Regions from separate parts of the Faecalimicrobium sp. JNUCC 81 genome, predicted to be linked through region 1. Evidence: riboswitches for the same ligand, from Rfam matches in the RefSeq annotation. Region 1 holds a riboswitch; each other region holds the start of a gene.

Region 1 (8,043 bases):
ATACCTCTTTTATAGTTCTAAGTGTACCTACAGTATCAACAAATCCACTTATACTATTTCTTGCTTTTGTTGATATATCTGAATTAGTTTCTATATCGATTAAAACAGAGTATATACTCTCTTGCTTTAAACTTGCTCTATCTTCTATTTTTTCTATAGTTCTAAGACCTATCCCTCTTCTTGGAACATTTATTATTCTTTTTAATGATATATCATCTTGAGGATTTTGTATAACTCTTAAGTATGCAACTAAATCTTTTATCTCTTTTCTTTCATAAAACTTAGTACCACCATATATGTTATATGGTATTTGACTTCTATTTAAAGCATCTTCTACAGAACGTGCTTGTGCATTCGCTCTATATAATACTGCAAAGTCCTTATAGCTTCTATTTTCTTCTCTCGATATTTTAGCTATCATATCAGCAACAAAATCAGATTCTTCTATTTCATTATCAGCTAATTGTATTTTAATTAGCTCGCCCTCTTTTTTCTCACTCCATAGTTTTTTTCTTTTTCTTTCTATATTATTAGATATAACTGTGTTAGCTGCATCTAATATAACTTGAGTAGATCTATAGTTTTGCTCTAATTTTACTACATGAACATCATCATAATCTCTTTCAAACTCAAGTATATTTCTTATATCAGCGCCTCTCCACCCATAGATACTTTGATCGTCATCTCCAACGACACATATATTTTGATGTTGTCTTGCTAACAATTTTATTAATTCATATTGAGCTTTACTTGTATCTTGATACTCATCGACCATTATATACTTAAATCTACTTCTATAAAAGTCTAATACCTCTGAGTCTTCTTTGAAAAGCTCTACTGTTTTGTATATTAAATCATCAAAATCTAATGCACTATTTCTCTTTAAACGATCTTGGTATAGAGCATATATATCTGCTATTTTACTCATTCTATTATCATGCATATGCATAGCTTTAAATTGCTTTGGGCTATATAGCTTATCCTTTGCCCCAGAGATTGTACTTATAACAACCTTAGGTTCAAATACCTTATCACTTAAGTTTAGCTCTTTTAAACAGTCTTTCACTAATGTAACTTGATCCGAACTATCATATATTACGAAACTCCTATTATATCCGATTCTATTTATATCTTTTCTAAGTATTCTAACACAACAAGAATGGAAAGTACTTATCCACATTTCTTTTGTATCCGACCCTAAAGTTTCTTCAACTCTTTCTCTCATTTCAGTAGCTGCCTTATTAGTAAATGTTATAGCTAATATATTTGGAGCTTGTACACCTTTATCTTCTATAAGGTGGGCTATTCTAGTTGTTAAAACTCTTGTTTTACCTGACCCTGCTCCCGCTAGTATAAGTACCGGACCTTCTGTCTTTTCTACAGCTTCTCTCTGGGCGGGATTTAATGTATCTAAATTCATATATATCCTCCTATTAACAATCTTATATATATATTTTAATCTAAAATAAGTATTTCTTCAAATTTAAGAATCTCACTATTCTTAATGTTTTCCAATATAATGAAAAACTAACATATGCAATAAAATTATTCTAACTTTTATTGCACTATATTATAGTATATATCTTATTAGCAATTAAAAAAAGAGATAGTATCTACTATCTCTTCAAAAACTTACTTTTATAAATTAATTTTAATTAGCTTTAACTTTTCCATCTATAATTAACTTTGTTTGTTCTTCAACATAATCAAGTATATCTTTGTCTACATTTTTATCACTACTTGGAGCTATACCAACGGCTTTATCTTTAAGCCCATAGATTATTGCCTTTCCACCATCAAATTTTCCTTTAGTTATATTTGATATAATGTCTAAAACACCTATATCTACTCTTTTCATTGCAGATGTTATTACATGGTCTGGAGCTAAATTATTTTGATCCATATCAACCCCTATTGCAAATTTGTCTTTTTCTCTAGCTGCTTCTATTGCTCCTGTACCAACTCCACCAGCCGCTGAAAAAATTATATCTACTCCTTTTGAGTACATTTGACTTGCTATTGATTTTCCTAAACTTGCATCATCAAATGAGTTTGCATATTGTGATAATACATCAACATCAGTATTAACTGCTTTAACACCAGATATAAACCCTTCTTCAAATCTAGTTATATTTGGTATTTTCATACCTCCTATAAATCCAACTTTTTTGGTTTCACTCATTTTAGCTGCAATTATACCCACTAAATATGATGCTTCTCTTTCATCAAAAGTTGCACATATCATATTTTTAGGTATTTCTTGTCCATCTTCCTCATAATTATGGTCTATTATTACAAATTTCTTTTCAGGATAAAGATTAGCCGCATTTAGCATTGATTCTGCAGTTGTATATCCTACCCCTATTATTAAATCTACATCTTGGTCTATAAATGTTTCTATATTTGGAGCATAATCCGCATCTTGAGTAGACTCTAAATATGTACCTTTTATTCCTAATTCCTTCTTAGCTTTTTCTAAACCTTCTAATGATGATTGATTAAATGATTGATCATTAGCTCCTCCTTCTCCCAATACTATACCTACTGAAAAATCATCCTTTTTATCAGATTTTAATTCTTCCTCTTTTTTTGTAGAGCTACACCCAACAATATTTACTAATAATATAATTGACATAGTAATAACTGTAAAATACTTTCTTAATTTTCCCATATTTTATCCCCCTTAAAATATTTAAGTCATCATCATGATTTTAACATCTGTCTTTACAGTTGTAAATGCACAAAAAAATAAACCTTAGTATTTTTCTACTAAGGTTTATCAAAACATAGGCAATCATTATTTAATTTATATTTAAATAGGTTTAGGGCTAATTAATTATTGAGTACTGATTTTTTCCAATACTCATACAACAACTCTTCATTTTTAAATAATGGAATTTCCATATTTTTATGTACTTTTACTAACCAAGGTAATTCTAGACCTGCCTTAATTATATTATCTTCATTAGTAAATACATCTTCTGTAATTCCTTCTTGAGTAATTTTTCCTTTATCTAAAATATATACATAGTCACATATTTCATAAATTAAATTCATATCGTGACTTGATATAACTACCTTCACATTTCTATCTTTTAAATTTTTAATTATTTCTACTATATGCTTTGTACTTATTGGGTCTAATCCTGCTGTTGGCTCATCTAATAAAACCATTTTATTTTCCATAGCTATTACTGATGCTATTGCTACTCTCTTTTTTTGTCCATAGCTTAAAAAGTGAACTGGTTTATTTATAAAATCTATTCCATTAACGGCTATTAAAGCTCTTCTTATTTTCTCTTTTATAATTGTTTCTTCTGTACCAATATTTCTTAAAGCAAAAGCTAAATCGTCATATACTCTTGAGTAAAATATTTGTTTTTCTGGATCTTGAAACACTATGCCAACATCTTTTCTAAGATTGTATAAGCTTTTTTTATCATGCTTTAATTTTTTTCCATCCAATAAAATTTCTCCAGATGTTGGTTTTAAAATCCCCATTAAGTTCATAAATAAAGTCGATTTACCAGATCCATTTGATCCTATTATTCCTATTATATTTCCTTTTGAAAAATTCATATTAATATTTGATAGTGCTTTTGAATTTTTTTCGTAATTGTATGTTAAGTTATTAATCGTAAACATTTTCATCCCCTACTATCTGAAATTTTCCATCATACAGTTTCATATCTAGAGATATAGACATGTCTTCGTATCTTTTCATCATTCTTTTGTATAATAAATTTCCAAGAAGTCCAATCGATTTATATGATGTCTTTAAATTTATGTATCCAAATCTTAATTCCTGAGATTTTCTAATATCTGAAACTTCTTCTAAAAATATAAATATAAATCTATATGTAAGCATTGATAGCTCTATTATTGTATCTGATATATGAAGACTTTTTAATAAAAATAGTAATTGATTAAAAGGTGTTGTAAGAACAAAAAAGTATACACACATTAAGCAAGACATTGATCTAAACAACAAATATAATGATGTATTTAAAGATTGACTTGATACTCCTATATATAAATTAAAAATCTTAAAACTATATAGTAAATTTTCATGATTAAATGATATATTTATTAAATTAATTATTATTCCCATAAATAAAAAGTAAATCGGTATTTTAAGTAGCTTCAAGTAACTTTTTAAATCTATTTTAGCAATGCAAACAATAGATAAACTCATTAATATCATTATACTTGATAGTATTAATATACTATGTGTTAGCATAGAGACAATTAAAAAAATTGTCCCTATACCAACCTTTATTTTTGGATTTATATTACTTAATTTATTTGTATATGCATATTTATCAATTAAAAGCATATTTATTTTCTCCTTCTGCTACCTAAGTAGTAACCTATCACTCCTGCTCCTAATGCTGCTTGCGTTGAAAATAATAAACTTTCTATTTCTCCACTTGGTGGCTCATATAGACTATTAAACCATGGCTCATATCCTGGATTTATTTGACCTATTAGGTCTTCTGCTTCTCCATCTGCTCCACCGTATTCAGCTCCTGAGTTTAGTATTAGAGGAGTTATAATAAGCACTACTGCTAATAAAAGCAATAGCCAATTAGTTTTATTCACTGATTTCGCATTTGTATTCATCATAATCAACTCCTTTCCCTTCTTTTGCAGTTATTAAATTATACATTATAGTACTTAATATACCTTCTGCTATTGCTATTGGTATTTGAGTCATAAAGAAAACTCCTAAAAATTTAGTAGCTGATGCCATTATCCCACCTGAAGGATCAGGGAATGCTACCGCTAATTGTATAGCAGTTATTGTATATGTAGCTAAATCTCCAAGTGCAACACTTATAAATACATTAGTTCCAGTTTTTACATTTCTCTTCTTTAAGAATCTATATAATAAAAATGATACTATAGGACCTACTATTGCCATAGAAAATGCATTCGCTCCTAAAGTTGTAAGTCCACCATGAGCTAGGAGTAGTGCCTGGAATAATAGTACTATTGTACCTAATACAACCATTACACTTGGTCCAAATAATATTGCTCCTAAACCAACTCCTGTTGGGTGTGAACAGCTTCCTGTTAATGATGGTATTTTTAAAGCTGAAAGTACAAATACAAATGCTCCACATAGAGCTAAAAGTACTTTTTTCTTAGGCTCTTCTTTAATTACTTTGTTTATAGATTTTAATCCTATTAATAAAAATGGTATGAATATTACACTCCACATAATGGACCACTTCATTGGCAAAAATCCTTCCATTATGTGCATTGCATTAGAGTTAATCGGGTTTAATACGATTAAAAGAAATGCTGATGCTAATATTAGCTTTAGTTTTTTCATAATTTCCCCTTCTTTCTTTAGCTATTTACTTAATGATTCGCCATATAAATTGTTATTTTATCTGATCATATGCATTTAAGCTTATTTCACCCTAGAAGGAATTATATTTCCAATAGAAAAAAGCCTAACGGTTGAGTTAGGCTTCTTTTAACAATACTAATATTGTATACTTTCAAGAAACTTTCTCCCTCCCCGAAGAAATTACTTAAATATTATTAGGCAGGTCTCCTGGCTTAGCATCATCCTACTCCTTAGCCTTCCCATGATAATCACAGTGGCTTAAGTTTAAGTTTCGTTAGCTTTACAGTAGCGGGGGCTGCAGAGGACTTTAACCTCTTTCCCTATTAATCTTTCTTCAAGAACCTATAATATTTTATATTATTTTTTATAATTACATATTATATATTACACATATATACACTTTGTTAAATTATTGGCTAATCATTTATATAATATATTCTATATATATTTTTATATTCCTTCTTATTTTTCAAATTTTTTACAAATTTTTTATTTTTATAAGAAATTATATTTTACTTAAATTTATGCTAAATATAATTTTTATATGCTATTTTTATTAATCCCTAATAATTTTCTTTAAATACATTGATACTATATCAGAAAATCGATCTATATTTTTTGTGTATATAAAATCTTTTCCATATATTAATCTTTCTGAACCTAGTTCACTTTCCTTACCTGTAAATACCCCTAATACCAAAATTCTTTTTTGCCTAGCAATTCTTACTTCTTTTGCACTGTCTAATACTCCTACATTGCCTTTATAAGACATTTCTCCTCTTATAGTTCTTTCTCTATCCTTACCGATTTTAACGTCATTAGGTTTTCCATCACTTAGAACTATAAGTATTTTATTTTCTTCGCCTCTTTCTAATAATCCATCACATGTAGATTTTATGGCTAACCCGTCTCTATTATTACCTGCACAGAAGTACTCAAATATATTTTCACTACTATCTATTGAATCTTCATAGTCTTTAAATCGTTTTAGTATTGTATAATCCATAAAGCTAGAAAAACCCATTACCCTATTTGGTATACCAACCATAGTTAGTGCTCTTGCTATTATATATCCTTGAGTTGCAACATTAGCTTGATTCCTGCTTTGAGATCCACTAGCATCTAATAATATATCTATTACATACTTTCCTTTTTCGCTAACTATATCCTTATAAAATATTTTATTATTATTACTCCTAGATGCTCTCCATGCTCTAGAAGCATATACCGTTCCACAATCTGAATATACTCTGCTACTTTCACTCTCTTCTATTAATATTCTTGATAAGCTATCCTTTAATTTGGCTATATTTCTTCTATGAATTTTAACCTTATCTCTAAATTTACTTATATTATTTTCTTTTTGTCTTGTAGCATATTTTATCTGAGCAACATTACTACATTCACTTCTTAAAACTCCATCTGTAAAATGAATTCTACATCCCTCATGGACACCTCTACAATTTTTACTTTCTATCTTTTTTATCTCTGATTTATTTTTATATGATTTTCCATAGTAATGTTCTATTTTCTCATATATTTTATTAACCATTTCTTCATCTACATATATAACTCTATTGGCTGAGTTTGAAGATTCTTTTATATACATTTCACCTATGCTTTCAACTAATATAGAAGATGATAATTCTTGTATTTCATTTTCTATAAAATTTTTTTCATTGTTATAAAGTTCTTCATACATAAAATCTGAAAATGTATCAAAATTTATATTATCTTTAGTTTTATAATTATATTCTTTATTAATATCTTCACCTTGCAATATCTGTTCAAAATACATTAAATATACTTTATCTATGTCTTGTAAAATATCTACTATATTTTTATTTACATCTATCTCTTTAATGCTGTTCATTATTCTTCGTGTAAGCCCATCTACTACCGGATGCTTACCCATTCCTTCTAATACATTTGCATATTTAATCTTTTGTAATATATCTTCATTGTATATCTTACTAAACCCAGAGATAATATCTTTATACGCTTTACTTCTTATATCTTCTACTCCTGGCCTATCTATCATAACCTTCGATTCTACAACTTTATTTAATACAATTTGAACTAAACTCAAAATAGTAGATAAATCATATCCACCTTTAACTCTATTAATTATATATTTTTTTACTAAATCCCATTCTATGTATTTATGTCTAGCACCAGCCATTATAGCAAAATACATGGCAACTTCTTTAGAATTATAATCTTGATTTGAAATACTTACATCTTCATCATATTTGCCTGATATAGTCCAAGATAAATTATTTATTCTGTTTTCAAATTCATAATCACTATATATCCATTTCATAATATCTCCTACCTAAATAAATTTTTACTTATAATAAAGCTTTATTTAAATTCATACTTGGAAATATATCTTCACTTTTCCACTTATCAGGAATTCTAGTTTTAATTATATCTTGTACCATTTCTTTTTCGTATATATCAAAGCTCTTGCTTGTTATTCCCATACTAATTGCTAAAGATGGACTTAACCCTCTTCTTATAGTCTTTAAAGAGCCTATTAGTCCTCTTAAATCTATTGATTTAGTAGATATTTCTCCATTTTGAGATTTTAACTGCAAATCTAAGAATATCCCTGCAAATTGGTTTAATTTTTCTTCATCCGCATCGCCAAATTCATTTCTTAAAATAAACATTAACTTATC
Region 2 (8,043 bases), 1.8 Mb from region 1:
ATGAAGATTTTAATGTAGTATATAACGAAGGATTTAGTTATATAAAACATGAAACAAAATTAGATGAAATATCAAAGGCAATAAAAAGTAAAAATATAATAAACTGGACATCAGTAACAAATGCAGAAGGTAACTATATATCAATAACAAAGCCAATTAAAATAGGTAAAAAGACTTATGGGTATATATTTTTGGCTCTTAAGGAAAAAGTTATTTTAGAAATGTTTAAAGACTATAATATTAATTTTAATGGTGGAGGCGTTATAGTAGATGAAAATAACAATATTGTAGTTACAAACAATGAAGAATTAGTTATAAATAAAAGTGAAAATTTATATGAACAGGATTATTTACAATATATAGAAAAAAGAAATTTAGATAATATAGAAATAATAAAAGAAATCGATAGTAATACAAGTATAGGCAAGATAAACGGTAAAAAATTTATAATAACTAGTAAAGGCATTAGCTATGCATCATGGGATTTATTGGGTATAATACCATACAGCTTTATATATTCAAGTTGTACTGACATTTACATAACTTATGCACTTGTAGCTATAGCTATGTTAGCATTATCTATTTTCATTGCAATAATTATACATAAATCTATAACAAAGCCTATAAATGAGATAGTTTATACAATGAATAACGTAGAGGAAAGTACGATAGGAAAAGAGATGATAATTAGCGGAAATGATGAGATATCATTTATAATGCAAAAATATAATGAAATGTCTAGAAAACTTAAAGTTCTTATACATACTGTTAAATTAAGAGAAAAAGAGAAAAGAGAAGTTACACTTCGTATGCTACAAGCTCAAATAAACCCTCATTTTCTATTTAATACATTAGGAAGCTTAAGATATGTAGCTATTATGAATAATGACAATACTGTAGGAAGTGGTCTTGAAGCATTAGCAAAACTACTAAGAAGTATAATACTTAATAAAGATGAATTTATAAGTGTAAATCAGGAAATAGAAAATGTAAAAAATTATATTACAATACAAAAGATTAGATATGGAGATTCATTTAATATCGAATATTTTATAGATGAAAGTATATTAGAAGAAAAAATACTTAAATTTATACTCCAGCCAATAGTTGAAAATTGTATACTACACGGATTTGAAGAAGCTAATGATACCAATGATATAAAAATAAATTTATATGATGGTGGAGAATTTATACATTTTGAGATAATAGATAACGGAATAGGCATAGAGGAAGAACGTTTAGAAGAAGGAAACTTTAATATAGATAAGTTTGCAGGAATAGGGGTTAAAAATATAAAAGAAAGATTAAATTTATATTATGAAGGCGTTTATATTTTTGAGATTACATCAAAATATCAAAATGGAACTATAACTAAAATAGTTATTCCTAAAATAATAGGGGGATAAAATAATGAGGGTACTAATAGTTGAGGATGAATATATAACAAGAACATTTTTAAGTTCTATAATAAATTGGGAAGAAGAAGAAATGACTTTAGTAAGTTTAGCAAAAGACGGAATAGAAGCTCTTAATATTATAGAAAAAGAAAATATTGATATAGTAATTACAGATTTAAAAATGCCTAAAATGGATGGAAATGCTTTAATTAAGGAATTAAAAAATAAGAAATTTAATGGAAAAATAATAGTACTTAGCAATTTTGATGATTTTAGTTCTGTAAAAGAAGCTATGAAAAATGGAGCTTTTGAGTATCTTTTAAAAGTAACTATAAATAAAGATGAATTACTAGGTGTTTTAAATAAAGCTAGAGAAGAACTAAAGGAAAGTAATAAGCTTATAAAAGATAGTAATATTGTTGAAATATCTAGTGAAAAGCTTAAAGTTGATGAGTATTTAGAAAAGTATCTTAAAGGAGATAAAAGTGTAGAGTTAGAAAAAAATTTAGAAAATAAATACTTAACTAATTACACATTTATATATCTTAGAGCTTTGAGTACAGATATTGAAAATGTAGAAAAAGAAAAAAAGCTAAATGCTTTTATATCAAATATAATAAGTTCTTGTGCTAATTATATAAACTCCAAATTTATATCATTAATAAATATAAAAAGAAACGAATATGTAGTTTTCATAAAGGCGAATAAAGAAAGTGATGATATAAATTTACTAATATCAAATATAACAAGGAATGTAGCTCAATATTTAGATATGGAGTTTGAAAAAGTTATACATAAAAAATGTAGCAATATTGAAGAATCCTTAAAATTAATAGAGGAACAAAGAGAAGAAGATGACTATAAAATAAATTCAAAAGTAGCTAAATGTAGAAGAGAAGTTAAAAAAATAGTTGAATATATAAATCATAATTTATCTAAGAAATTATCCCTAGAATTATTAGCAAAGCTTGTAAACATGAATGAATCATACTTAAGTAGAATATTTAAAGATGAATTAGATATGACTATATCAGATTATATAAAAATTAAAAGACTAGAAAAAGCAAAAGAACTTTTAAAACAAAGTGATATGAGAGTAAAGGATGTAGCAATAAATGTTGGAATTCAAGATCAATTATACTTTAGTAGATTGTTCACTAAATTTTTTAATATAACACCTAGTGAGTATAGAGAAAAGTACAATAAATTGTAATAATTATCCATATTAATGTAAAAATTTTATATTTTGATATAAAATTAAATGATTTACAATTATATCAAGAAAACGATTTCAAATGAAGATTTCTTATAAAAAAGCTAGGAGGGGTATTATGAAGCATCCATTTAAAAAAGTAGGATCATTATTAGCAGTTACAGTTATGGTTATGGGATCACTAGTTGGTTGTTCATCTACAGAGGGAGATAAAAAAGATGAAGGTGCTAAAGGAGAAGCAGCTTCAGGAAAAATTGAGGGGAAACTTGATGTAGCAGTATTTGAAGGGGGATTTGGTACGGCATTTTGGGAAGAAGCAGAAAAGAAATTTGAGGAAAAATATCCAGATGTTGATGTTGTATTAAATGCAAGTCCAAATATAGGAGATGTAATAAGACCACAAATAGCAAGTGGAAATTCTCCGGATTTTATATACCATAGTGCTCAAAATGCGCAAAGTGTTGCTAAAGCTTTAATAAAAGATAAAAACTTAGCTGATTTAACAGATGTATTTGAAAAACCTGCACCAGGTGAAGATAAGCCAATAAAAGATAAGATGATGGAAGGATTCTTAGATAAGCCATCTTGTGCTCCATATGAAGATGGCAAAGTTTACCTTGCACCACTTTATTATAATGTAACAGGTCTTTGGTATAATAAAGCTTTATTTGCAGAAAAAGGATGGGAAGTTCCAAAAACTTGGGACCAATTCTTTGAATTAGGCAAAAAAGCTAAGGCTGAAGGTGTAGCTTTATTTACATACCAAGGTCAAAGCCCAGGATACTTAGAAGCAATAGTATGGCCAGCAATAGCATCATATGCTGGTGAAAGTGCAGTAGAAGATATATTTAATTTTAAAGAAGGTGCTTGGGATAAGCCAGAAGTTAAAGAGGCACTTGCTAATATAGAAAAAATAGGAAAAGATGGAGATTTATTAAAAGGAACAGTAGCTATGAACCATATTCAAGCTCAAACTGCTCACTTAAAAGGTGAAGCACTATTCTGTCCTAATGGTAACTGGTATGAAGGTGAAATGAAAGATGCTATTCAAAAAGGATGGGAATGGGGATTTATGGCACCACCAGCTGCTAAAGAAGGTTCAGATCAATTTGTATCTACAATGATAGAAGAAATGTATATACCAAAAAATTCTGATAACATAGAAACATCTAAAGAATTCATGAGATTCTTATACAGCGATGAAATGGTAGAAGCTAATGCTAAATTAAATCAAGCTGTAGTTCCAACTAAAGATGCTCTAAATATAGCGAAACAATATTTACCAGAATCAAACTACAATTGTTTAACAGTATTTGAAAGTGGAGTAAAGCCAATAGTTGAAGCTTGGAAAACTGTAGAAAGTACTGAAATAAATATGAGAGAAGAAGTATTTGGCAAAGCAGGAGCTGTATTTAACGGAGAAGTAAGTTCGCAAGGCTGGATTGATGGATTAAAGAAATCAAATGAAAAAGTAATAAGTGCAATGAGTAAATAATTCACTATAGAAAGTGAAATAAAAAAGGCTGCTTAGCTGCAGCCTTTTTTTATAAAATATAGATACATTTTGAATACATTAAACAATAATAATTTTTCTATTAAAGTTTATATAACTAATTTTACTTATGTAAATTTTAATAGAAAAATGAAAATTAATACATACTAATACAAAAATGGGGGGTAAGGACAAATGGCAGGTAAGGGAAGAGTAACAATACCAACAGATGTAGGAATCGATGAATTAATGAAAGAAGTGATACAAAAGTGGGGAGCAGATGCAATTAGAGATTGTGATGGTACAAAGTTATCAAGTGATTTACAAAGATTAAATTTAAAAATGTACTCAACATATCTACCAACAAGAAATGATCAAAAGTGGGCAAAAGACCATATGGACCAACTTCAACAATTATATGTTGTAAGTGAGCCTCAAATAGCAACAGAATCAACTCTTTCAATAGATATAATGAAAGGTTTTTATAAAGAACAATTTAAACCAAACACAAAAGATGATATTAAAACTTTGTGGGAAGTTATAGATAGAACTACTGGTGAAAAGTTAGGCAGTGATAAATGGGAATATAATCATGAAACTGAATATGTAATAGTAAAAGAAGTTATACTTTTTCATGAATATACAGTAAGTTTTTTAGTATATCAAATATGGGACCCAACTCAAATGTATAACCATATAACTAATAACTGGGGAGATAAAGCTCATGAAATGCCGTATGACGGAAGACATAAAGAAACATTTGAACATATGAAAAGTTATCTTAAAGATTGGATAGAAGAAAACCCAGAAATAGATGTAGTAAGATTTACAACTTTCTTTTACCACTTTACATTAATATACAATGATATGGCAAAGGAAAAGTTTGTTGATTGGTTTGGATACTCATCATCTCTTAGTAAAGAGTGTTTAGATGAATTTGAAAAAGAAAAGGGATATAGACTAAAAGCTGAAGATATTATAGACGAAGGATACTATAATTCACCATTTAGAATACCGTCTAAAGAATATTTAGATTTTGTAGATTTTCAATCAAAGTTTGTAGCAACTCATGCTAAAGAGTTTGTAGATATAGCACATGACGCTAAAAAAGAAGCCATGATGTTTTTAGGTGATAACTGGATAGGTACAGAGCCATATGGAAAATATTTTGAATCAATAGGTCTTGATGCAGTAGTAGGTTCAGTTGGTAATGGTACTACTATGAGAATGATATCAGATATTCCAGGGGTTAAATATACAGAAGGTAGATTTTTACCATATTTCTTCCCAGATGTATTTAGAGAAGGTGGAGACCCAGTAGGAGAAGCTAGGGAAAACTGGACTCAGGCAAGACGTGCAATACTTAGAAAACCACTTGATAGAATAGGTTATGGTGGATATTTAGGATTAGCACTTAAGTTTCCTGAATTTGTTGAAGAAGTAGAAAGAATATGTGAAGAATTTAGAATAATTCATGATAATATAAAAGAAACAAAAGCTCACACTGCACCATTTAAAGTAGCTATACTTAACTGTTTTGGAAAAATGAGAAGTTGGCAAACAAACCAAGTAGCTCACGCTCTTTGGTATAAAGAAATATATTCATATGTTGGAGTAATAGAGTGCTTAAGTGGAATGCCAGTAGATGTTGAGTTTATAAACTTTGAAGATATAAGAAATGGAGTACCAAGTGATATTGGAGTAATAATAAATGCTGGAGATGCTATGACTGCTTGGAGTGGTGGAGAAAACTGGATAGATGAACAGATAATAACTACTTTAAGAAAATGGGTATATGAAGGCGGAGGATTTATAGGAGTGGGTGAACCTACTGCTTATCAAAAGCAAGGTAAGTACTTCCAATTATTTGATGTACTTGGAGTAGATAGAGAATTAACTTATGGATTATCATATAGAAAGTATCATGAAGAAACTAAAAATCACTTTATAATAGATGAAATAAATGATAAATTTAACTTTGGTGAAGGTAAAGAAGGAGTATTTAAAAAGAGAGATAGCGTAGAAATACTATCTATTCATAAAGGAGATATAGCTTTATCTACTAATACTTATGGAAAAGGTAGAGCAGTTTATATGTCAGGACTTCCATATACTCCAGAAAACTGTAGATTACTTTTAAGAAGTATTTATTGGGTTAAGAATATGGAAGATAATATGAAAGAATATTATGTAAGTAATATAAATACAGAGTGTGCAGCGTTTACTGAAGTTTCAAAGATGGCTGTTATAAATAACTCTTTTGAAACACAAATTACAGATGTATATGTAAAAGGAGAAGTAGTTGAAACTTTAACACTAAATCCTGGTGAACTTATCTGGATGAATATTAAATAAACATATTAAGTTAGAAAAACTGTACAAAAATAATTTGTACAGTTTTTCTAATATATTTTAATGTTAATTAACAGTTAGTAATATGAAATATTTTGTGAAATAAAATATTAAAAAGGTATAAATATATAATATAGTACATGTGTCTTATAAGAAAATGTTTATATATGTTGAAAAAATACTAAAGGTAGTATAGTATTATAGATAACAACTTAAAATATTATAGGTGCTTTAATATAGCATAAAGGGAAAAAGGTCAAAGCCTTTGCAGCACCCGCTACTGTAATGTGGACGAACGTTTAAAACCACTGTAAGATTTTTATGGGAAGGTAAACTAGTAGGATGAAGCTAAGCCAGGATACCTGCCTATAATATCAAAGAAGTTCTTCGGGGATGGGGAATATTCTTATTATCAAATATGAGATAAATGCATTAATGATATAAAGAAAACTCAGCCAATATGGTTGAGTTTTTAAACTTTTATTAAATTAATTTAGGAGTAATTAATTTTATAAAATGTTTTATCCCCCAGATAAAAGAACTTCTTTATATATATAAAAAGTCAATTTTACAAAGTGGGGAGTGTGAAATAAAGTGTCAAATATATCAATTTTGATATGTGATGCTCAAGAGTCAGTGCATGACACAATGGGAAAATATTTAAAATTAGAGGGGATGAACTATGTATCTGCATATGATGGAGCAGAAACATTATACAAAGCAAATATGATTAAGCCTAATTTAATATTATTAGACTTGATGATGCAAAATATGTCAGGTACTGATGTGTGCAGAGAGATTCGTAAAAATAGTAATGTACCAATTATTATACTTAGTGAGAAATCAGAAACGATAGATAGGATAATTGGTTTAGAATTAGGAGCAGATGATTATATTGCAAAGCCATTTTCAGAAAGAGAAGTTGTAACACGAATAAAGGCAGTGTTAAGGAGAACAGAAAATATAAAAAAAACAAGCAATTATATAAAATATAAAGATCTTGAAATTAATATAGATAGCTATGAGGTATACATAAAAGGAGAGTTAGTAAAAATTACACCAAAGGAAATAAAAATACTTCATATGCTTGTTTCTAATCCAGATAATATATTAAATAGAGAGCATATATTATCTGAAGTTTGGGGGTATGACTATCTTGGAGATACTAGAGTTGTAGATACTCAAATTAAAAGACTTAGGAAAAAGCTTAAACAATATGATTTAAGTTGGAAAATTAAATCAATATATGGAGTTGGATATAAGCTTGCAACATCTTAATAAAAATATATCTGGAGATATATATGTGATAAATAAATTAAAAAGAGAGCTATTTAATAAATTAAATAGCTCTCTTTTTTCGTTTATTTATATGAATTATAGCGAGTACTAAGTCAGTTTTAGATAAATACTTTAGTATATTTTGTAATATTTTATAAAATGTACTATTTATGACACAATTACAACGCAATTATGACACAATTAAAACAATTCACAGATATATAATAATAGTATAGAAAAATTTTTAAAAGTATGTTTTACATAGATTAACTAAAAAAATTATAAGTTATTAATTCAATAAATTATTCAAA
Region 3 (8,043 bases), 1.0 Mb from region 1:
GTGTGATGGGATTAAATAAAGGTCACTCTCTTTATATAAAAAGGCAAGATGATAAAAATATAATTTTATCTATAAAAGGAAAATCATTAGATCATGATGCTAGCATAAATACTAACAAGAGAAATAATGACTTTAATAATAATAAAATTTATGGTGATATAAAGTTATTAATGCTACCAGAATTTTTTGTAAATATATCAGGAAAAGATAGTGTAGAAAACGGTGGAATATATGCTATAACAGATATAGTATATAAAGATAATAAAAATGATGTAAATAGTGATTCTATTATAAATTCAGATAAAACAAAAATTATTAAAGTTGAAGGAAGTGCATATGCAGTAGTAACTTTATCTAAAGGAGATATAAATAATACAACATTTAAATTTAATAAAGTATCAATAAATCCAACTCCCGTTAATACTGAAGGTACAATAGTTAAATTTGAAGTTAACCCTAATGAAATAGCTGAAATTAGTGTAACTCAAAATAGTGGAGGAACTGAAAATATAACTCTTAATCAAGGTGGAAAATCATTTACAAAAATTATAAAAAATGAAGTACCAAATAAAATATTAGCATCTGGACCTATCAGTAAGTTTGATTACCATCAAGCTAATTACGATAAAAATGGAGAACGAATACTTACTCCAAGTAAAACTACATTTAGTACAAAACATGATACTAATGAAGGGATTGATCCTACTTTACCAAAATTAAGTATAAACAAAACAAAATTAGGTAAAGATGTTGTAATGACATTTGATAATAGTAGCCAGCAAGCTAAAGATTGGCAAAAAAATATTTATAAAATAGAAAGAGTACATAAAGATAGTAGTAGTAAAGAAAGCTTACACTACTCAATACAAGATGGAAAAATAGTAATAGATAAAGATTCTGTAGCTATAAAAGATAGAAATGGAGTACATAACATAAGGATAAAATCAAAAGGGTACAATGATTTAGATATAACTATAGAGATAGTAAAACCAGCAAGAAAAGTAGAACTTTCAGGTGATTTTAATTTCTGGGCTAATAATGAACTGGTATTTAGATTAAAAGATTTTACTTATGCTATACAAAATCCAGTTTATGAAATCTTACTAGATGGAAAAGTTATAGAAGGAAATTGCATTGACTATCATGTAATATCAGATTTAATCAGATTAGAAAATGATGCTCTAGGTAAACTTACACCGGGTAAACATAGTATAACTATTAAAGCATACGGATATGAAGATTCTACTAAAGAATTTTACCTAGAAGAAGCACCGGAAGGTAGTAGTAACCCATCTATGAATCATGAAAAAGGAAATTCTAAATTAAGTATAAATAATGCTTCTATATCAAGTATAGATACCATATCAAGTGCAAGTGGTGGAGGTGGTAGTACTGGAGGAAGCTTAATGATGAGAGCTAATATAATATATGATTTTGACTTGATTTCAAATGCTATGATTCTTAGAAATTTAAGAATGGGTACAGACTACTCAAATGAAGTTTTATCTTGGTGGGCAGCTATGACAAAAGATGCTGTATTAACTAATGAATCTGAGAAAGTAATAAGTTATCAAAGCTATAAAAATGCTGTAAATGAAGCGGCCATGAAAGGTAAGTATTTAACATTTAAAAGTTACTATGATAGCGTAAAAGAAAGTAATTACTTAAATGGACCATACCAAATTAAATATATGTTAGAAAATGGATTATTTGGAGATGTACAATTGTATTCGCAAGAAAATTTAAAAATAGCACCTAAATTATCAATTGAAGGTAATATTGAGGATGGATTAAAAATTAACATTGATAATGATAATCAATATACTGAAAATATAGAAAGAGTTTTAGTAGGCATGAATGAACTCTCAAAAGATAGTTATAAAATTGAAAACTCAAAAATAACAATTACCGATACATCTAAATTTAGTAGGGATGAAAATATTATCAAGCTAGTAGCAAAAGGATACAAAGATAATATAATATCTGTAAACTTAAGAAATAAAGAAGTAGATTTAAAAGCTAGTAAAGATAATAATGGAAATATATTAATAAAATTTGATAAAGACTTTAAGAGCAATGTAGTAGGCTTATCACTTAATGGAAAATCATTATTAAGTGATTCTCAAGTTGGTGGTAATGGCGATTATTACTATATAGGAGAAACTTTAGTTTTAAGAAATAAATTATTTGAAAATAAAGAAGATCAACAACAAACTATGATAGTGAAAGCGAATAAATATGATGATTCTAGCTTATCATTTATTCCTAAAAAATTAGAAATAAAAAGTGTAGAAAAGCTGGATATACCTAATTTTGTTAAGTTAAATGAATCAAATAAATTTAATAAAAATGAAAGTGTATTAATAGATGTAGAAGATGTTACTGATGGAAAGTATAGAAAAGACATAACAAATATTTTAGTAAATGGTAAAAATGTAGAGTATACTGCATCTAAAGATAATTTCTATTCAATTGAAATAGCAGGTACAGTTTTTAATGAGGAAAATAATTATGAAATAACAATAAAAACTAATAATTATAAGGATTTTGTTATAAATAAAAGAATAGGTAAACAAGAAGAATCTAAGCCAGAAATTACCGTAGATACAAAAAAAATACCTGCTCCAGAAATAATATTTGAAAAAGATATGTTTAGAAAAAATATAATTAAATCTAATGATAAAGATTATTTAAATAGTATTGATAGCATAAAAATTAATGGAAAAAGCTTAACAAAAGCATCAAATTCATACAGCAGTGATGGTTGGATTTTAGACAAAGATAAAATTATAATATTTAATGAATTAATAGGAGGAAGTGAAATAACTCTAGAATCAAGTTTATATGCAGATAACTCATATAAGGTGCCTAAAAAATCAGTAGAAAATATAAAGTTATCTAAAAAGAATAATGGTAATTCTGTATTTTCACATTCAGACTATAATTGGACTGAAAATGTAGAAGTAAGTATAAATGGAAAAATATTAAAAAATAATGAAGAAGTTAGAGCTGATTATGGTCAAGTTACGGTATTAGTTCCATTATCTATAAATGATAATATACTTATAAAATCAGAAGGATATAATGACTATATATACAATGTTCAGTTAGTTGATAATAAAGTAAAATCTAATAAAAATACGTTCACAGGTAGTTATACATTTACTTCATCTAATAATGGGTGGAGTGAATCTATAACTAGTGTACAAATAAATGGGGAAGAAATTGAAAAAACATCAGAGATAAACCCGACTAAAGGATATAAGTTTAACTACTCTGGAGGAATAGATTTATATAATCAGCTAAATTCCGGTGATATAGTAACAATAAAATCAGATGGATACACTGACTATACTTATACATTTTAAAATTAAGTATAATATATAAATATAATAGTAATAGTAATACGAAACCACATAGTTTCGTATTACTATTGATTATGAGAGGGAAGCATGAAAAAAATATATTTAATAGTTATATTATTGTTAGGAGTATTATCTATAGGATGTGAGAAAAAAGAATATAGTAGCTATGATATGGATGTATTCGCTATGGGATCTTATATAAAAATTAGCATATATTCACAAGAAAAAGTAGATGATAAAGTTTTTGAAAGAATGGAAAATGCTATAAGAGATGTAGATCATAAAATGTCTATCAATGACAAAAACGTAGAAAGTGAAGTCGACAAGATAAATGAGAAAGCTGGAACTGAATTTGTAAACGTTAGTAAAGAAACTTTTGAATTAATTGAGCGAGGCATAAAGTATAGTAAAGAAACTAATGAAAATTTAGATATAGCAATAGGTCCTGTAGTTAAATTATGGAATATTGGATTTGAAGATGCTAGCTTGCCAGATGATTTAGATATAAAAAATGCTTTGAGTTTAGTTGATATAGATAAAATATCATTAAATAAAAAAGAAAGCTCTATTATGCTAAAACAAAAAGGTATGATGATTGATTTAGGGGCAATAGCAAAAGGATATGTAGGAGAGAAATTAAAAAGTATTATTTTAGATAGTGGATATAAACATGCAGTTTTAAATATAGGTGGAAACATATTATGTATAGGAGAAAAAGTTGATTCTAGCCCATACAAGGTAGGAATAAGAGATGGAAAAAAATCTAAAAATGATGTCATAGGAGCATTAGATGTAGCAAATAAATCAGTAGTAACATCAGGAATATATGAACGAAATTTTGTAAATAATGGGAAACTATATCACCATATATTAGATAGAAAGACAGGATACCCTGTAGAAAATAATTTACAAAGTGTTTCTATTATATCGGATGATTCTACATATTGTGATGCATTATCGACAGCGATATTCTCTATGGGGCTTGATAAAGGTTTAGAATATGTAAATGATAAGAGTGACGTAGAAGCTATTTTTGTGACAAAGGATAATAAGGTTTATCTTACAAGTGGTATAAAAGGAAAGTTTAAATTAACTTCAGAAGAATATAATTTACAACCGTAAAAAATCTGACAATGTTTTCAATAAAAATACAATAATTAATTAAAATACCCAATAATATAGAAAAAAAACATAAATTCTATTATAATTATATATAAAGTAATAAAATTATTACTATATATGGATAATATTGGTTTTAGTGTGAATTAAAAAGGAAGATGGATGAGATTTCCACACAGTGCCGCTACTGTAATTAAGGAGTGCTAACTTACTATGTCACTGAATTTATAATTTGGGAAGGCTAGTTAGTGCGATGATTTATAAGTCAGGAGACTTGCCAGTATTAAAATATCGATACTCTTCGGTACAAAGAGAGATATAAGACATAAATAAATATCAATAAAGTGTCATTACTGAGAGTGTCCTTATATTATATCTATAGACAGTTATAATTTTTTACAAATTATAATTTAGATACAAAATGGAGGATGACATGAAAAAAATTAAGCAAATGATGGTATTTTTATTAAGCTTCATATTTATAATTGGAGCTGTTGGATGTAGCCCAACAAATGAAAAAAAGGATGAAGGTAAAAGCAACTCAAAGGTGGAAGAATCAGCAAATAAAGATTCTCACTACCCAGTAACTATTACAACTTATAATTATAAAAAAGAGCCAGTTGAAATAACTTTTAATAAGGCTCCTGAAAAAGTTGTAGCTATATATCAAAATTCAATTGAAACAATGTTAGCATTAGGATTAGAAGATAAAATAGTTGCAGCAGCAGGTCTTGACCATGATGTAAAAGATGAATATAAAGAAGCATTTAAAAAAGTGAAATATTTAGAAGAATTTACACCATCAAAAGAAAGTATAATAATGGAAAAACCAGATTTTATATTAAGTTGGTATTCATTATTTGATGAAAAAAGACTAGGTGAAGTAGATTATTGGCACAAGAACAATATAAATACATATATGTCTTTAAATAGTGGTGTAAAAGATGAAAAAACAATAGAAAATGAAATAACAGATATATTAAATTTAGGAAAAATATTTAATGTTGAAGATAAAGCTCAAGAGCTGGTAAATAAAATAAATAAAAAGGTTGAGGAAGTATCTAAATCTGTAGAAGGTAAAGAAAAACAAAGCACTTTAATTGTTGAGTTTGGTAAAGATCAAATGATTACTTATGGAGCGAATTCATTAGGTGGAGATATGATAAAAACATTAGGAGCAAATTTATTAAATCCTCAAGGGAAAGCAATTAATGAAGAAGATTTAATAAACTTAAATCCAGATTCTATATTTGTTGTATACATGGATAGATCAGATGAAAAGGTTCCTAAGCAAGAAGTAAATAAGATATTAGAAAATAAGGCGTTAAAAAGCTTAAATGCAGTTAAAAATAAAAGAGTTTATGCGATACCTTTAGGAGATATGTACTCTAGTGGTATAAGAACTATTGATGGTATAAATACTTTTGCAAAAGGATTATATCCAGACTTAAAAAACTAGGAGAGTCATAATGGAAAAAGAAATTTATATTAAAGATGGAAACTCTAATATATTTAAAGGAACACCTATTTATATAGGTGTTTCTATATTTTTATTAATACTATTATTTTTATCAGTAGGCCTTGCAGTTACACTTGGTTCTGTTGATATAAGCATAAAAGAAGTATATGATATTATTTTTTATAAACTATTTAATATTGGACAATCAGAAATCCTAGGTAATGGAGCTATTCATGATGTTGTGTGGCTTATAAGGCTTCCAAGAATTGTATTAGCAATATGTGTAGGTATGGGATTATCAGTAGTGGGAATAGTAATGCAAGCTATTGTAAAAAATCCACTAGCAGATCCTTATATATTAGGGGTATCATCAGGAGCATCATTAGGAGCTACAATAGCTGTCATGTTTGGAGTTGGTTCAATATTAGGAAGTAATGCAATTGGAGTTTCTGGTTTTATTGGAGCATTTATAGCATCTATACTAGTTCTTGTTATATCAAATATTGGAGGAAGAGCAAATTCTATAAAACTTCTATTAGCAGGAACAGCAATAAGTTCAGTTTGTAGTGCATTTTCGAGCTTTATAGTATATATAGTGGATGATGCAAGTAAAATAAAAACTATAACATTTTGGCTTATGGGAAGTTTGGCAGGAGCTAAATGGGAAGAGTTAATTTTTATACTACCTATAATAATAATTGGAACTATATTTTTTATAACTCAATACAGAACATTAAACTTAATGTTATTAGGAGATGAAGTTTCTATTACTTTAGGAACTGATTTGCATAAGTATAGACATATGTATCTGATAATAACATCATTGATGATAGGAGTTTTAGTGTATGCATCTGGTATGATAGGATTTGTAGGCCTTGTCATACCTCATATAGTAAGAATGATATTTGGAACAGACCACAAGAAGATAATACCTATAGCTGCAATATTAGGAGCAATATTTTTAATATGGGCAGATGTATTATCTAGAATAATAATAAAAGGAACTGAAATCCCAATAGGTATATTAACTTCTATAATAGGAGCTCCATGTTTTATTTGGTTAATGATAAGAAATGCTTACGGATTTGGAGGGAAAAATTAATGCATATAAAAACATATGGAGTTAATGCTAAAATAGGTGATATAGATATTTTAACGAATATTAATATAGATGTAGATAATAAAGAATTTGTAGGAATAATAGGGCCAAATGGAAGTGGAAAATCAACATTTTTAAAATGTATTTATAGAACATTAAAACCACATGGCGGAACTATAAAATTAGATGAAGTAAATATAGATAAGCTATCTATAAAAGATACTGCTAAAAAAATGGCGGTTGTTTCTCAGCATAATTATTATGATTTTGATTTTACTGTAAAAGATATAGTATTAATGGGGAGATCTCCTCACAAAAAAATGATGGAAAGAGATACTGAAGATGATTATAAAATTATGTATAAATCTTTAGATAAGGTAAATATGTTAGATTTTAAGGATAGAATATTTTCTACTCTATCTGGAGGGGAGCAACAACGTATAATATTAGCAAGAGCTTTAGCTCAAAAAACATCATGTTTAATATTAGACGAACCAACTAACCACCTAGATATAAAATATCAATTACAATTAATGGATATAGTTAAAAATTTAAATATAGAAGTAGTAGCAGCAATACATGACTTAAATATTGCAGCTATGTACTGTGATAAGATATATGTATTAAAAAATGGAGAAATAGTCAAATACGGAACTCCAAAAGAAGTATTGACTAAAGAATTAATAAAAGCAGTATACGAAGTTGATGCAATAGTCAATGAAGACAGTGAAACTGGTTTAATTAATATACTTTTTAAAAGAAACTTAGCTTAAAAGTTACAGCGCCTATATTATTAGGCGCTATTTTAATGTAAAATTATATAGTATTAAGGAAAATATATTATAGGGGGGTAAGAAAAAATGAAAAATATAATTAAGAAGCTGTACTTTATACTTCCAGTTTTTCTAGTAATGGTTGGATGCCAATCTAAAAACACAGTTGAAGAAATAAATATATCAGCTGCAGCTAGTTTAAAAGAAGTTATGGGCGAAATAAAAACT

The links. A riboswitch is a leader RNA that binds a small molecule or an ion and turns the genes downstream of it on or off. The one in region 1 is predicted to bind cobalamin.
Region 2: another riboswitch for cobalamin. It lies ahead of JNUCC81_RS10640 (response regulator transcription factor); the one in region 1 lies ahead of JNUCC81_RS01700 (energy-coupling factor ABC transporter permease).
Region 3: another riboswitch for cobalamin. It lies ahead of JNUCC81_RS15655 (ABC transporter substrate-binding protein); the one in region 1 lies ahead of JNUCC81_RS01700 (energy-coupling factor ABC transporter permease).

Annotation. Positions count from the first base shown of each region.
Region 1 covers NZ_CM132203.1:321,198-329,240, reverse strand. Annotated here, with positions in the region: gene JNUCC81_RS01725 (DUF3553 domain-containing protein) at 1-1,420, opposite strand, end outside; gene JNUCC81_RS01720 (BMP family lipoprotein) at 1,652-2,671, opposite strand; gene JNUCC81_RS01715 (energy-coupling factor ABC transporter ATP-binding protein) at 2,833-3,645, opposite strand; gene cbiQ (cobalt ECF transporter T component CbiQ) at 3,632-4,336, opposite strand; gene JNUCC81_RS01705 (energy-coupling factor ABC transporter substrate-binding protein) at 4,339-4,626, opposite strand; gene JNUCC81_RS01700 (energy-coupling factor ABC transporter permease) at 4,595-5,338, opposite strand; cobalamin riboswitch at 5,539-5,720, opposite strand; gene JNUCC81_RS01695 (nitric oxide reductase activation-like protein) at 5,916-7,682, opposite strand; gene JNUCC81_RS01690 (AAA family ATPase) at 7,711-8,043, opposite strand, start outside.
Region 2 covers NZ_CM132203.1:2,147,300-2,155,342, reverse strand. Annotated here, with positions in the region: gene JNUCC81_RS10660 (sensor histidine kinase) at 1-1,406, shown strand, start outside; gene JNUCC81_RS10655 (response regulator transcription factor) at 1,411-2,610, shown strand; gene JNUCC81_RS10650 (carbohydrate ABC transporter substrate-binding protein) at 2,729-4,105, shown strand; gene gnpA (1,3-beta-galactosyl-N-acetylhexosamine phosphorylase) at 4,298-6,457, shown strand; cobalamin riboswitch at 6,662-6,838, shown strand; gene JNUCC81_RS10640 (response regulator transcription factor) at 7,049-7,732, shown strand.
Region 3 covers NZ_CM132203.1:3,156,029-3,164,071, reverse strand. Annotated here, with positions in the region: gene JNUCC81_RS15665 (hemoblobin-interacting domain-containing protein) at 1-3,368, shown strand, start outside; gene JNUCC81_RS15660 (FAD:protein FMN transferase) at 3,453-4,487, shown strand; cobalamin riboswitch at 4,599-4,780, shown strand; gene JNUCC81_RS15655 (ABC transporter substrate-binding protein) at 4,918-5,943, shown strand; gene JNUCC81_RS15650 (FecCD family ABC transporter permease) at 5,954-7,045, shown strand; gene JNUCC81_RS15645 (ABC transporter ATP-binding protein) at 7,045-7,815, shown strand; gene modA (molybdate ABC transporter substrate-binding protein) at 7,903-8,043, shown strand, end outside.